2 regions of the Streptomyces luteoverticillatus genome follow, and region 1 is predicted to be linked to the other one. Evidence: riboswitches for the same ligand, from Rfam matches in the RefSeq annotation. Region 1 holds a riboswitch; the other holds the start of a gene.
The links. A riboswitch is a leader RNA that binds a small molecule or an ion and turns the genes downstream of it on or off. The one in region 1 is predicted to bind thiamine pyrophosphate.

Region 1 (4,401 bases):
GACCAGCTGCCGGACACGCGTCACCTCGATGCCCAGCATCTCCGCGATGTCGGGGAGGTTGAGCCAGGCGGGTACAAGCGCATCGATCTTCACGTCAATCTCGGTCACGGGACTAGCCTGCCATCCGGGACTGACAGCCGGTAGCCGGGTTGACCCGAGCCGGGCCCCGGCCACCCCACCGGCCCCTCGAACCACCCCCCGAACCAGCCTCAGCCCCCTCAGACCACGGCGGCCTTCAGCGGAACGGACGCGTCCGCCGCCCTGGTCCGGTCGAGGACCGCGCCCTTCTCGATGAGCTTGCGCCCCTGGGCCAGATCGCGCGGCCGCCCCACGGCCAGCAGGGCCACCAGCACGCCCGAGCGCAGCCAGCACACCGTCCAGGCCGCACTGGCCGGATCGCCGCGCCAGACCAGCTCGTCGGCGGCCGCGTGGTGCCCCGCGTACTGCACGAACCGGCCGAACTGCTCGGACCAGAAGTACGGCACCGGGTCGTAGACCGAGCCCTCCTCGGGGCCGTGGACGATGTTCTCGGCGACGGTCCGGGGGCCCTGGAGGGCGTTGTCCCAGTGGTGGACGAGCAGCCGCTCGCCGTAGCGGGCCGAGGGGAAGGAGGCGCAGTCGCCGACCGCGTAGACGTCCGGCAGGGAGGTGCGCAGGCGGTCGTCGGTGACGACGGAGCGGTCCGCCGCCAGCTCGACGCCCGAGCCCGCGAGCCAGCCCGTGGCGGGGCGCGCCCCGATGCCGACGACGACCGCGTCGGCGGGCAGCCGGGTGCCGTCGTCGAGGACGACCGCGCCGGGCTCGACGGCCGTGACCCGGGCGCCGGTCAGCAGCCGGGCGCCGCTGTGGGCGTACCAGTCGACCATGTGGGCGGCGACCTCGGCGGGCATGGCGCCCGCGAGCGGCCGGTCGGCGGCCTCGACGACCGTCACCCGGCAGCCCGCCTCGCGGGCGGCGGTGGCGAACTCGGCGCCGATCCAGCCCGCCCCGACGGCGACGATGTCCTGCTGGCGGGTGAGGACGGGGCGCAGCCGCTCGGCGTCGTCGACGGTGCGCAGGACGTGGACGCCGGGCAGGTCCCCGGCGCCGGGCAGGCCGATGGGCTCGGCGCCGGTGGCGACGACCAGGACGTCGTAGCCGAGGGGTCCCTCGTCGGTGTCCAGGACGTGCTCGGCGGCGCGCAGGCCGGTGGCCGTGAGGCCGAGCCGCAGGTCGATGCCGAGCGAGCCGAAGTCCACGGCGAAGGCGGAGCCCTCGGCCTTGCCGAGCAGCACGGACTTGGACAGGGGCGGCCGGTCGTAGGGCTGGTGGGGCTCGGCGCCCAGGAGGGTGATCTCCCCCTGCCAGCCCTGTTCGCGCAGGGCGATGGCGGTCTGCACCCCGGCCATGCCCGCGCCGACGATCACGACGCGCCGGTCACTGCTGGTGTTCGTCTCCTCGCTCACACGATCAACTGTAGGCCCGACGCCCCGGTAGGCCGGAGCACCGCGTGAGGAGACCTCTGACACAACGTCACGACGCGGCGGGGCCATATGACCCGCCGGCCGGGCCCGGCCGCCCTTCCGGGCGGTCCTCGGGCCGTACTAGGGTGGCAAGCTGCAAGCACTCGCGGGAGCCCGGGCGGACCGGGCTGAGAGGGAGGCTGGACGGCCTCCGACCGTACGAACCTGATCCGGGTCATGCCGGCGAAGGGAGGGGCTGGACGCCCATGCACGCGCATCGAACCCCTGGGGATCGAACACCGGCACATCGAACCAGGGCGCGCCCCGCGCGCCCGCACCATCTCGGCCCCGGCCCTCGGACACCCGACGTCCTGGTGGTCGGCGGCGGGCTGATCGGCCTGGTCACGGCCTGGCGCGCGGCTCAGCGGGGGCTGCGCGTGGCCGTGGCCGACCCCGCGCCCGGCGGGGGCGCGGCCCGGGTGGCCGCCGGGATGCTGGCCGCCGTCACCGAGCTCCACTACGGCGAGGAGACCCTGCTCGCCCTCAACCTGGCCTCCGCCCGGCGCTACCCCGCCTTCACGGCCGAGCTGGAGGAGGCCAGCGGCCAGGACACCGGCTACCGCGCCTGCGGGACGCTCGCGGTCGCCCTGGACGCCGACGACCGGGCCCATCTGCGGGAGCTCCACGCCCTCCAGCAGCGCTGCGGCCTGGAATCCCAGTGGCTGACCGGGCGCGAGTGCCGCCGGCTGGAGCCGATGCTCGCGCCGGGCGTGCGCGGCGGGCTCCACGCCCTCGGCGACCACCAGACCGACCCCCGGCGGCTCGCCCGGGCGCTGCTCGTGGCCTGCGAGCGCGAGGGCGTCGCCTTCCACCGCTCGGAGGCGGTACGGCTGCTGCTGACCGGCGACCGGGCCACGGGAGCGCTCCTCGCCGACGGCACCCGGCTCGCCGCCGACCGGACCGTCCTGGCCGCCGGGAGCCTCAGCGGCCGGCTGGCGGGCCTGCCCGAGGACGTCGTACCGCCGGTCCGCCCGGTCAAGGGCCAGGTCCTGCGGCTGCGCGTGCCCGAGGCGTACACGGCGGCGGGTGGACCGTTCCTCTCCCGCACCGTGCGGGCCGTGGTGCGCGGCGGGCACGTCTACCTCGTCCCGCGCGAGAACGGCGAACTGGTCGTCGGGGCGACGACCGAGGAGCTGGGCTGGGACACGACCGTGACGGCCGGGGGCGTCTACGAGCTGCTGCGCGACGCCCACGAGCTGGTGCCCGGCATCACCGAGCTGCCGCTCGTGGAGACCCTCGCCGGGCTGCGCCCCGGCTCTCCCGACAACGCCCCGCTGCTGGGCCCCACCGCCCTGCCGGGCCTGTACGCGGCCACCGGCCACCACCGCAACGGCGTGCTCCTCACCCCCGTCACCGGGGACGTGATGGCCGAGGTGCTGACCACCGGCCGGCTGCCCGAGGAGGCCCACCCGTTCTCCCCACGACGCTTCACCACCCCCGTACTCCAGGAGCAGCCCGCATGACCACGCACATCATCAGCGTCAACGGCGAGCGGCGCGCCGTCCCGGCGGGGACGACGCTCGACGGGCTCGTGGCGACGCTCACCACGGCGCGCGGCGGGGTCGCCGCCGCCGTCAACGAGGCCGTGGTCCCCCGGGGCCAGTGGCCGGCGACCGCCCTCGACGAGGGCGACCGCGTCGAGGTGCTCACCGCGGTGCAGGGAGGCTGATCAGTACAGATGGCGGACGATCTGCTCACCATCGCGGACACCCCGTTCACCTCCCGGCTGATCATGGGCACCGGTGGTGCCCCCAGCCTGGACGTCCTGGAACGCGCCCTCATCGCCTCCGGCACGGAGCTGACGACGGTCGCCATGCGGCGGCTGGACGCGACGGTACGGGGGTCCGTGCTCTCCGTCCTGGAGAAGCACGGCATCCGGGTGCTGCCGAACACGGCGGGCTGCTTCACGGCGGGCGAGGCGGTCCTCACCGCCCGGCTGGCCCGGGAGGCGCTCGGCACGGACTGGGTCAAGCTGGAGGTGATCGCCGACGAGCGCACCCTGCTGCCCGACCCGATCGAGCTCCTGGACGCGGCGGAGATCCTCGTCGACGACGGCTTCACGGTGCTGCCGTACACCAACGACGACCCTGTCCTGGCCCGGAAGCTGGAGGACGTCGGCTGCGCGGCGATCATGCCGCTGGGCGCGCCCATCGGCTCGGGCCTGGGCATCCGCAACCCCCACAACTTCCAGCTGATCACCGAGCGCGCCACCGTCCCGGTGATCCTCGACGCGGGCGCGGGCACCGCGTCGGACGCGGCGCTGGCCATGGAGCTGGGGTGCGCGGCGGTGATGCTGGCGTCGGCGGTGACGCGGGCGCAGGAGCCGGTGCTCATGGCGGAGGCGATGCGGCACGCGGTGGAAGCGGGGCGGTTGGCCCATCGCGCCGGGCGCATTCCCCGCCGCCACTTCGCGGAGGCGTCGTCCTCGATGGACGGCCTTGCGGCCCTCGACCCGGAGAGACCGGCGTTCGCCTGACGCCGGGGCTGCGCCCCGGCGGGGGTGGTCGCTGCCGGTGGGCCGGTTTGTGCCCACCCGTTCCGCCCTGCGGAACGCCTGCCCACAAACCAGCGGCGCGCCCTGTCACTGTTCGGCTTCAGAACAGCCGCCCGAGCCGCAGGCCATACAGGGTGCCGCGCCGCGCCTCGTAGACTCGTGTGCCGTGGATACGACCCTGCCGGACCCCCTTGTCGACCAGCTGCTCGACGGCCGCTACCGCGTCGAGGCGCGAGTCGCCGTGGGCGGCATGGCCACCGTCTACCGCGCCCTGGACACCCGGCTCGACCGGGTGCTCGCCCTGAAGGTGATGCACCCCTCGCTCGCCGCGGACGCCGCCTTCGTGGAACGTTTCATCCGCGAGGCCAAATCCGTGGCCCGGCTCGACCACCCCAACGTGGTGAG
Region 2 (4,401 bases), 3.3 Mb from region 1:
TGCCGCGATAGGGGTGGGGGTCGGCCTCGGTGCGGTGATCCTCGCCTCCCTGTTCGTCTACAAGCCCGTCTTCCTCGGCGTGATCGTGGTCGCCGTGGTGGTCGGGCTGTGGGAGCTGACCTCCCGCCTCGCCGAGCGGAAGAACATCAAGGCCCCCTTGGTGCCGCTGGCCATCGGCGGTGCCGCGATGACCGTCGCCGGTTACGTCAACGGCGCCGAGGGCGCGTGGGTGGCCATGGCCTTCACCGCGCTCGCCGTGCTCGTCTGGCGGATGACGGAGCCGCCGGACGACTACCTCAAGGACGTCACGGCCGGTATCTTCGCGGCGTTCTACGTGCCCTTCCTCGCCACGTTCGTGGCGCTGATGCTGGCCGCCGGCGACGGCGCCTGGCGGGTGCTGACGTTCCTGATCCTGACGGTCGTCAGCGACACCGGGGCGTACGCGGTGGGCTGGCGGTTCGGCCGGCACAAGCTCGCGCCGCGCATCAGCCCCGGCAAGACCCGCGAGGGCCTGATCGGCGCGGTGCTGTTCGCGATGGTGGCGGGCGCGCTGTGCATGCAGCTGCTGATCGACGACGGCGTGTGGTGGCAGGGCCTGCTGCTGGGCCTCGCCGTGGCGGTCAGCGCCACGCTCGGCGACCTCGGCGAATCCATGATCAAGCGGGACCTGGGGATCAAGGACATGGGCGCCCTGCTCCCCGGCCACGGAGGGATCATGGACCGGCTGGACTCGCTCCTGCCGACGGCGCCGGTGGTCTGGCTACTGATGGTGGCCTTCGTCGGCTCCTGATGCCGAACGGCCCTGACCTGGGCTTTTCGGAAGGTGTTCGATACGTGAGGGGTCCGTCGTCCACAGGGCGGCGGGCCCCCTCCGTATGTCTGCGACACTGGTGGGACCATGCCTGCACCCGGAGAACTCACTTTCGTCGCCCCCCGCGGAGCCAAGCTGCCCCCGCGGCACCTCGCCGACCTCAGCCCCGCCGAGCGCCGCGAGGCCGTCGCCGCGATCGGCGAGAAGCCGTTCCGCGCCAAGCAGCTGTCCCAGCACTACTTCGCCCGCTACGCCCACGACCCGGCGCAGTGGACGGACATCCCGGCGGCGGCCCGCGAGAAGCTCGCCGGTGAGCTGCTGCCGGACCTGATGAGCGTGGTGCGGCACATCTCGTGCGACGACGACACCACCCGCAAGACCCTCTGGCGGCTGCACGACGGCAAGCTCGTCGAGTCCGTCCTGATGCGCTACCCGGACCGGGTCACCATGTGCATCAGCTCCCAGGCGGGCTGCGGCATGAACTGCCCGTTCTGCGCCACCGGCCAGGCCGGGCTGGACCGCAATCTGTCCACCGCCGAGATCGTCCACCAGATCGTCGACGGCATGCGCGCCCTGCGCGACGGCGAGGTGCCCGGCGGCCCGGCGCGGCTGTCCAACATCGTCTTCATGGGCATGGGCGAGCCGCTGGCCAACTACAAGCGTGTCGTCGGCGCCATCCGCCGGCTGACCGACCCCGAGCCGGACGGCCTTGGCCTGTCCCAGCGCGGCATCACCGTCTCCACGGTCGGCCTGGTCCCGGCCATGCACCGGTTCGCCGACGAGGGCTTCAAGTGCCGTCTCGCGGTCTCGCTCCACGCGCCCGACGACGAGCTGCGCGACACCCTGGTGCCGGTCAACACCCGCTGGAAGGTCCGCGAGGTCCTCGACGCGGCCTGGGAGTACGCGGAGAAGTCCGGCCGCCGGATCTCCATCGAGTACGCCCTGATCCGCGACATCAACGACCAGGCCTGGCGTGGCGACCTGCTCGGCCGGCTCCTCAAGGGCAAGCGGGTGCACGTCAACCTGATCCCGCTCAACCCCACCCCCGGCTCCAAGTGGACGGCGTCCCGCCCGGAGGACGAGCGTGCCTTCGTCCAGGCCATCGCCGCCCACGGCGTGCCCGTGACCGTACGGGACACCCGCGGCCAGGAGATCGACGGCGCCTGCGGCCAGCTGGCCGCCACCGAGCGCTGAGCGGCGATGCGGCGCCTTCGGGCGCCGCCGTCCGGCACTGATACGGTGCCTTTCGTACAAATGAACAATCCGACAGGGGAGCGCCCAGGGCGCTGAGAGTGCGGCACGGCCCGCAGACCCTCGGACCTGATCCGGTTAGTACCGGCGTAGGGAGTCAGCACCACCATGAACACCAGCCTTCGGCGTGCCGTCGTGGCGACGGCCGTCGCCGCCCTCGGCCTTCCGGCGCTCGCCGCCTGCGGCGGCTCCGGCGACAAGGGCGGTGAGGCGTCGGGCGGCAAGACCGTCACCCTCGTCTCGCACGACTCGTTCGTCGCCTCGGACTCCGTGCTCCAGGAGTTCACGAAGCAGACCGGCTACAAGGTCAAGGTCGTCAAGGGCGGCGACGCCGGCCAGGCCGTCAACCAGGCGATCCTCTCCAAGAGCCACCCGCAGGGCGACGTCTTCTTCGGCGTGGACAACACCCTGCTCTCCCGGGCCCTCGACAACGGCATCTTCACCCCCTACGAGGCCAAGGGCCTGGACCGGGTCGCCAAGGAGTTCCAGGCCGACGCCGCCCGGCACCGCGTCACGCCCGTCGACACCGGCGAGATCTGCGTCAACTACGACCGCGCGTACTTCGCCGACCACAAGCTCGACCCGCCGAAGACGTTCGACGACCTGATCAAGCCGGAGTACAAGAACCTCCTCGTCACCGAGAACGCCGCCACCTCCTCGCCCGGCCTCGCCTTCCAGCTCGCCACCGCCGCCAAGTACGGCGACAACGGCTGGAAGGACTACTGGACCAAGCTCAAGGCCAACGGCGTCGAGGTCGTCGACGGCTGGGAGCAGGCCTACAACGAGCGCTTCTCCGGCTCCGCCGGCGGAAAGAAGGCCAAGGGCGACAAGCCCCTCGTCGTCTCCTACGCCTCCAGCCCGCCCGCCGAGGTCGTCGGCGCCAAGCCGCTGCCGAAGGAGGGCCCGACCGGCGTCGCGACCGGCACCTGCTTCCGGCAGACCGAGTTCGCCGGCCTGCTCAAGGGCGCGAAGAACACCGAGGGCGGCAAGGCCCTCGTCGACTTCATGCTGAGCAGGACGTTCCAGGAGGACATGCCCCTCCAGATGTACGTCAAGCCGGTCAGCCAGGACGCCAAGCTGCCCGAGGTCTTCACCCGGTACGGCGCGCAGGTCACCGACCCGCAGACGCTCGCCCCGGAGAAGATCGCCAAGAACCGCGACCAGTGGGTCAAGGAATGGTCCTCGCTCGTCCTGAAGTAACCGAAGCCGAAGCTATTGGTGCGCCTGCCGGACGGCAGGCCGCCAAGAGGGCGCCGGGCGCCCGCCGGGCGGCGACGCGGCTCGGCCTGATGGCCGTGCCGCTCGCCTTCTTCGGCGTCTTCTTCGCCTACCCCGTCGCCTCGATCGTCACCCGCGGCCTCACGGACGGCGGCCGGTGGCAGCTCGCCCGCGTGGGCGAGGTGCTCACCGACCCGGGCATCCGCGACGTCCTGTGGTTCACGCTCTGGCAGGCGTCCGCCTCCACCGCTCTGACCCTCCTGCTCGCCCTCCCCGGCGCCTACGTCTTCGCACGCCTCGACTTCCCCGGCAAACGGCTGCTCAGAGCCGTCGTCACGGTCCCCTTCGTGCTGCCGACCGTCGTCGCCGGCTCGGCGTTCCTGGCGCTCGTGGGCCGGGGCGGGCTGCTGGACGAGCTGTGGGGCGTCCGCCTGGACACCACGGTCTGGGCGATCCTCCTCGCCCACGTCTTCTTCAACTACGCCGTGGTCGTCCGCACCGTCGGCGGGCTGTGGGCCCAGCTCGACCCCCGCCAGGAGGAGGCGGCCCGCGTCCTCGGCGCCGGCCGTCTCGCCGCCTGGCGCCGGGTGACCCTGCCCGCGCTCGGCCCCGCCGTGGCCGCCGCCGCCCTCATGGTCTTCCTCTTCACCTTCACCTCCTTCGGCGTCGTCCAGATCCTCGGCGGACCCCGCTACGCCACGCTGGAGGTGGAGATCTACCAGCGGACGGCACAGCTCCTCGACCTGCCCACCGCCGCCGTTCTCACCCTCCTCCAGTTCGTCGTCGTGGCCGCGCTGCTGGCCGTGCACGCCCGGACCGTACGGCGCCGCGAGGCGACGCTGCGGCTCGTGGACGCCTCCCGCACCGCCCGCCGCCCGCGCGGCGCCGGCCAGTGGGCGCTGCTGGCGTCCGTGCTCGCCGTCGTCGCGCTGCTGGTGATGCTGCCGCTCGCGGTCCTCGTCCTGCGCTCCTTCGAGGGGCCCGACGGCTACGGCCTCGCCTCCTACCGCGCCCTCGCCTCGGCGGGCGCGGGCGGCGGCACATTCACCGTCGCCGCGCTCGACACCATCGGCAACTCGCTCACGTACGCGCTCGCCGCCACCGCCATCGCGGTCGTCGTC

Region 2: another riboswitch for thiamine pyrophosphate. It lies ahead of EKH77_RS23620 (thiamine ABC transporter substrate-binding protein); the one in region 1 lies ahead of thiO (glycine oxidase ThiO).

Annotation. Positions count from the first base shown of each region.
Region 1 covers NZ_CP034587.1:1,952,083-1,956,483, forward strand. The annotation lists gene EKH77_RS08205 (Rv2175c family DNA-binding protein) at 1-108, opposite strand, end outside; gene EKH77_RS08210 (NAD(P)/FAD-dependent oxidoreductase) at 219-1,445, opposite strand; TPP riboswitch at 1,599-1,711, shown strand; gene thiO (glycine oxidase ThiO) at 1,817-2,965, shown strand; gene thiS (sulfur carrier protein ThiS) at 2,962-3,171, shown strand; gene EKH77_RS08225 (thiazole synthase) at 3,181-3,978, shown strand; gene pknB (Stk1 family PASTA domain-containing Ser/Thr kinase) at 4,163-4,401, shown strand, end outside.
Region 2 covers NZ_CP034587.1:5,260,632-5,265,032, forward strand. The annotation lists gene EKH77_RS23610 (phosphatidate cytidylyltransferase) at 1-790, shown strand, start outside; gene rlmN (23S rRNA (adenine(2503)-C(2))-methyltransferase RlmN) at 899-2,005, shown strand; TPP riboswitch at 2,070-2,175, shown strand; gene EKH77_RS23620 (thiamine ABC transporter substrate-binding protein) at 2,171-3,262, shown strand; gene EKH77_RS23625 (ABC transporter permease) at 3,352-4,401, shown strand, end outside.